Regions from separate parts of the Erythrobacter sp. JB2-19 genome, predicted to be linked through region 2. Evidence: riboswitches for the same ligand, from Rfam matches in the RefSeq annotation. Region 2 holds a riboswitch; the other holds the start of a gene.
What was found. A riboswitch is a leader RNA that binds a small molecule or an ion and turns the genes downstream of it on or off. The one in region 2 is predicted to bind cobalamin.

Region 1 (3,252 bases), 1.4 Mb from region 2:
CAGGCGTCCTCATGCAGGGCCCAATAATTCATATCAGGCAAGTTCCACAAATTCCGCAATTGCTTCGCTGAGCATTCTCAGGCTGGGCAGTAAGGCTGGGCTGGGGCGGCTAAAGTGCAGGTGGCCGTCGAGATGAATGACAGGCACTTCGAGCGGAATTGTGTCACTTTGCGCGCGTGAGGCATCAAAGCCGCAGGCAGCGGCAATAATGAGATCGGGCTGCGCTGCTTCAACTTCTTCCCAGCTGACTTTAAACGATGGCTCTCCGGCCCTGCCAAGGATATTGGTCAGCCCTAGCAGCTCGACCATCTCGGGCACCCAGTGGCCCGAGATGAAAGGTGGATCGAGCCAATCTAGGAAAGCAACCTTAAGCTCGGTTTGGGCTTGGGCGCCTCGGTATTCCTCCAAGGTGCGATACCATTGCTTAATCAATGCCGCCGCTTCCCGCTCGCGGCCAATCGCTTCGCCGACTTGCTCAAAGCAAACCGGCACATCCGCGAGGCCATAGGGCGAGAGATCAACCAGCTTGGGCCTACTCGAAAGCGCAAGCACCCCTTCACGGACATCCCCCGAAGGCACCGCACATACATCACATAGCGACTGGCTGATGACCACATCCGGTGCAAGGTGTTCGAGCGTATCTATATCCAGTTGATACAGGGGCCGATTGGCGGTGGACACCTGTCGATCAATCTCAGCGGCCGACGCCGAAGTGTCGAGCCATGTACTGGTGAGCTTTGGCAAATGTTGCCAATCGCCCGAGCAACTGTGGCTTACACCGATCAGATCATCCTTCGCGCCAAGAGCAACGGCGATATCAGTCGCGCTGGGCAGCAAAGAGACGACGCGCATCGCTCGCTCCTATCAAGGCAATCAGGCCGAATGCGATTCCGCCGTAAACCGCATTGGCGAGAATGCCGCGCAAAAGAAACGGCAGGGCGTTCACATAACAGGTGATCCAGCCTTCCAGTGTATTCGGATAATAGCCCATCACCATGGGGGTGAGATTGGATAGAAGGTAGAAGACTACTGCACTGATCACGGCGGCCATCGCCACCGAACGCACTTTGATCGCCGATAGAACGGGGCTGACAAACAAAGCCGCTGCCAAGTGTCCCAAATAGACGAAACTCATCGCCAGCAGGCTATAAAAACCGTTCATGGCATCGACGATAAGTACAGTCGCCAGAACCGGTATCATTACAAGCTTTCTGGGCAGGTAAGAGGCAGCGAGCATTCCGATTGCCCCGACCGTCGAAACACCCATTGGATGAGGCAACGCATGTGACGCGACCCCCGCAAACATAACCATCATGGCGATAAAACCATGCCGTGCATGATCGCTCATCATTCGATCTCCACTGGCCGCTAGTCCCCGAGCGGTGGATGCTGAATTCGAGAGGCAGGTCTTCGGACTTACGAGTATCGATTAGCGACGCCTTCCCATCCCAGGGCCATTCCCGGGCACAGTGGCATATGTCGCCAATCACTCGATCACCGCTGCGAGGTCAGCACCGGATTTACACCGGTTTCCCGTTAGCCAGCTCGAATGTGCTCTTTGAGCACGATTTCTTCATAGCGTTTCTGAACAACAATTGAAGAGCGTAGCTTGTAAATGTGACTGGGGCGGATAGGCAACGTTCTGATTATTTTTCGCCATAACTCGACATTCCGCTCACAGCCGACAGAACAACCATTCAAGCTGGCATCGGAGTATGCGTACTCTTGCTCTTGCGCGAAGGATTGGTAGGCTCTTACGATTGGAACGTTCAGGCGCACAGCGCCCTTATCTCTGGGAGACAACAGATGCTCAATACACTCAAGTGGGCAACAGCCGCTTCGTTGCTGGCGCTGAGCGCACCCGCCCTTTCGAATGAGGAGCGCACTGAACAGTCTACGGTTGAGCGCGAAAACGAGACATACAATGCGCAGCAGTTCTTCGATTCCACGTCCTTTGGCCTTGGCTCTTCGGGCGGACATGTGTTCACATCTGATGGCGCGAATGTCTTGATCAATTCGGATAGTTCAGGCGTGTTCAACGCCTATCTGCTGCCTGTGTCGGGCGGTGAACCGGTAGCGCTTACCAATTCAACCACAAACGCGATTTTCGCGAGCTCGCTGTTTCCGAACGATAATCGCGTGATTTACAGTTCGGACAGTGGCGGTAACGAGCTGAACCACGTCTATCTCCGCGAGCTTGATGGTACGGTGCGTGATCTCACTCCAGGTGAAGGCCTTACTGCAAGCTTTGCCGGATGGAGCGGAGACGACACCTCCTTCTACATCGCCACGAATGAGCGCGACCCACAGGCCTTCGATGTCTACGTCTATGACGCGGATGATTACTCGCGTGAACTGCTGTTTGAGAATCCGGGTAACTTCTTTCCTGGTGGCGTATCGGATGATGGGCGCTGGATGGTCCTGTCACGCAACAATTCGAGCGCAGATAGCGACCTGTTTCTGGTCGATTTGGCAGCGGGCACCGAGCCGAAGTTGATCACCGAACACGAGGGCAATATCAGCTATGGCAGCTATGGCTTTACCCGCGACAGCTCGAAACTGACCTTCGCAACCAACGAGCATGGCGAATTCAATCAAGCATGGACTTATGATCTGACAAGTGGGGAAACTGCACCGTATCTAAAAGCAGATTGGGATGTCAGCTTCGTCAGCTATTCGCGCTCGGGTCGCTACCGGGTTAGCGCGGTGAATGCTGATGCTCTCACGCAATTGACTCTTCTTGATCAAACGACGGGTCGTGAGGTTGAGCTCAGTGGGATTCCCGAAGGCAATTTAGGCAGCATCCGCTTTAACGAAGCAGAAAGCCAGATCGCATTTACCGTATCATCGGATACATCGCCTTCTGATCTCTATGTCGCTGACTTGGCCTCAGGCCAAACGAAGCGTCTGACCAGCGCGCTGAACCCGGCGATTGACGAAGCAGACCTCGTCACCGCTTCGATCGGACGATTTGAGAGTTATGACGGGGTTGAAATTCCTGGTGTGCTCTATCGTCCAAACGGCGCAAGCGCGGATAATCCGGCCCCGGCTATCGTCTGGGTTCATGGCGGTCCTGGCGGCCAGAGTCGGCGTGGATATAACCCCACGATTCAGCATTTGGTGAACAACGGCTATGCCGTTTATGCGATCAACAATCGTGGTTCGTCGGGCTATGGCAAAACCTTCTTCCACATGGATGATAAGCGCCATGGCGAGGCCGATTTAGGCGATGTCGTCGCCTCCAAGGATTAT
Region 2 (3,252 bases):
GTTGACGCTCCAATTCCGTCCGATCTGCGCCGATACAGCAAATTCGATCCCTTGTTGTTCGCTTTCCGTATCGCGATTGCCCGGTGTGGCAATGAAAGTCGGCGGAGGGAAAACCGTGAAGATTTCACCATCGAGCTCAGCGTTGAAATAGGTGACAGAAAGCATCCCGTTGCCATCAAGAAAGCGCTGATCCACGCCCACTTCCCAGCTGGTCGATTCCTCTGGTTCCAAGTCAGGATTGCCAACAAACACACCATCGAAAAAGCCGAATAGTTCGAAAAAGGTCGGATTCTTGACCCCTGAACCAAGAGCCGCGCGAAGGCGTGTTGTATCAGTGACATTTAGGCCTGCTGCCGCACGGAAAGTGGTCGTATCCTGAAACCGGTCGTTAAAGTCTTGCCGCAAGGCTGCCGAAAAATCGAAACGGTCCCCGTCGTAACGGTACTCACCGACTAAACCGACATTCTCCACCTCACGGCGTTCGTTGAAGGTGGACACATTGTTGAAGCCTTCCTGCTCATAATCAGCAGCAAAGGTGATATTGTGTTCGCTTTGTCCAAAATCAAAACTGCTGACATACGACGCCTTGAACCGGTCGCTTTCCATGTCACTCGTAATGGCTGAACCGTCAAAAGTACTGCGGTTAATATTGGCAAATTGAACCGAAAGATCGTGTATCCAAGACTGATCAAGCGTCTCAAGCCGCGCGCCGACCAAGCCATATAACGCAGTGCTTTCAAAACCGACGCCCGGGCTATCAATCACAAGGCCGAGCGTAGGGCTGCCGAAGGTGAAGTCCTGATTGTTTGTTTCGCCTGATGTGTCAACGAACCGGCCAACCGCGCGTATATGCAGCGCGTTGGAAACTTCGCCAGAGATACGGCCAGACAAAGTATAACTGTCTCGCCCGATATCCCGCTCACCGCCCCGAGCATTTGGCTCCCCATCGGTGCTGACTACGGTAGCAGATAGCGATGTTTCTGCATCGCCGATGCGCGTTCCCCACCGCGCTGCCGCGTTGATTGTCTCGTTGGAACCGGCCTCCAGCCGGCCTGTAAAACCATCAATGTGCGCCAGACGATAGGCTACCACGCCGCCGATCGCATCATTGCCGTAAAGCGCCGATTGCGGGCCGCGCAGCACTTCGACATAACTGCCGATCTCAGCCTGAAGCGTGCCTATATCGAATTCACCGCTGCCAGGATCGGAAACCTCGATGCCGTCGACCAGCACTAGAACATGATTGGCCTCGCTTCCGCGCAGACGAATTTGGGTCTGACCTGCAATGCTGGAAACCGCGACACCGGGCACATCGCGCAGCACATCGGCAATGTCGCGGACCTGACGTTGTTCGATCTGCCTTCGGGTTACGATCGCCGTGGAAGCCGTCGATTCTGACAATCGCGTCGTCCGCAGTCGACTGCTGGTAACGAGAATACCGTCTTCTGGAAGAATGCCAGTTGGCAAAATGACGTTCGGATCGATTTCTTCGTCAGTATAAACGCCCTCATTCTGCGCAGCGGCATGGCTGCCACAACTGAGCGCAAACACAGCAGCGGCGCTGCTCAACAATAGATTTCTCAAGATAATTCCCTTCATCCAAAGCAACGGACTGCGCGGCGTTACCCCCTACGCAGTCCCATTAATCGTCGCTCGAGACGAAAATTCTTTCGCGCCGGATCAATCCCTGAACCAGGCCACAAGCGACACGCTCTGGTCGGTCTCCTGGCTCACGGATCATCGCTCTTGCCTCTCACCTTCCCAGGCGGCCATTCACGGCCTTCCCAGTGGCTGCGCGCTCGTATCCAAGCCCGCGCGAGGTCAATCACTCACCGCTTACAGTTGCAGGGACAGCCGCGGCTTTGGGGCCAATGGCCCCGCACCGCATTCCCGTTACCAATGCGTGTCGCTCGGTTAGTCAGCTTTTGTAGAGGGCGCAAGCCCGCGCTACTAAGACCCCGGATCCGCGGCGGCGGGATCGGCATCAGGGATCGGCTGCGTCACCGGCTGAGAGACCGTGCTCTCGTCCACCGGCACAATCGGCACCTGTGCATTCCCGCTGGTTCCCGGATCAGCCACAAAGCCAGAGGGCGGCGGGGTTGAGCCGAAATTGCCCGATTGGCGCGCGGCCTGAACTGCGACCCAGCCCGGCTGAGACGCGCCGTAGCGCTCGCCATAGCGGGCATCCCAAGCGGCCGAATCCCGCTGGTACTGCTCATAATCGGCGAAGAAGTTGTGAAACGGCGCTTCCTTCAGCTCAAAATTGCTCATCGCAAAGGCGATTGGATCATCATCTGGTGCGGCGAGATAGCGGTTCGAGATATCAAGCGCATTGTTGCAGAAGCTTGCCCGAGCAGGTGGCAGCGCAAAAAAGTTATAGACGCTGGTCATCTTGCTTTCACGCGCCATAATCGCACTACGGCGAGAGCTCAGCTGGCTGCGATAGACCCGATCAATCCGATCGTTCACTTGTTTCAGCGCGCGCGAATGCTTCGAGATGTACGAACTGTATGCGGTAAGCACCGGCGCATGTTGCAGAGCGGTGCAATTGAGCGCGGCGACATTCCAGGCGGAACGGAAATGCCAGACCTTTTCATCATCGCTGATCCCACGATTGATCGTGATGCGCTGACCATCGGCACCGGTGGCCGGAATGTTCATCACATAGGATGCGCCGCCTGGCGGCAATGGCCGGGACGGGATCGCCTCAACAATGGGAGGCGGCGGCGGAGGTGGCGGAGGCGGTGGCGGAGTGGTGGTACAGGCGCCCAGCGTGGCTGCACCAGCAGCGACAGTTAGAATACGCAGCCCCAAGTTGGAGCCAGCGGACGTGCCATCGGAATTGGATGCGACCTCATGGGTCAATTGCGTTACCGGCGTCTGGGCCAGTTGTGCTGCGCTCATTAGGAAGTGCCTCTCTCAAAATCGTAACCCACCCCAGGCATTATGCCATGTGCATGCGCTAGACTGCATTGCCCCAAGCTGAAGCGCAATGGGTTACTGCGCTTGTGCATCAAAACAAATGCCCAGAGCGCTCTAAACGCCCCGGGCATCAAAAGTTTGCAATCATTTATCGGTTGGCGCGGCAAGGTTTGCGTCAAACCGCGCTGGCTGTGCGTTCAAATCAGTCGCGGTTGCCGAGGAACTGCAACAGGAACATGAACATGTTCACGAAGTCGAGGTACAGATTGGTCGCGCCCATGATCACGGCTTTGCCGATGAAGGACGTTCCGCGGATCTGCTGATACTGGT

Region 1: linked by a shared signal. The riboswitch ahead of AC0V6O_RS05095 (DUF6580 family putative transport protein) and the one ahead of AC0V6O_RS11655 (TonB-dependent receptor plug domain-containing protein) in region 2 are both predicted to bind cobalamin.

What each region holds. Positions count from the first base shown of each region.
Region 1 is NZ_CP200290.1:1,053,725-1,056,976, reverse strand. It holds gene AC0V6O_RS05105 (Dph6-related ATP pyrophosphatase) at 1-32, opposite strand, end outside; gene AC0V6O_RS05100 (ABC transporter substrate-binding protein) at 34-852, opposite strand; gene AC0V6O_RS05095 (DUF6580 family putative transport protein) at 818-1,351, opposite strand; cobalamin riboswitch at 1,385-1,579, opposite strand; gene AC0V6O_RS05090 (S9 family peptidase) at 1,807-3,252, shown strand, end outside.
Region 2 is NZ_CP200290.1:2,407,056-2,410,307, forward strand. It holds gene AC0V6O_RS11655 (TonB-dependent receptor plug domain-containing protein) at 1-1,569, opposite strand, end outside; cobalamin riboswitch at 1,699-1,916, opposite strand; gene AC0V6O_RS11660 (hypothetical protein) at 1,951-2,904, opposite strand; gene AC0V6O_RS11665 (Bax inhibitor-1/YccA family protein) at 3,125-3,252, opposite strand, start outside.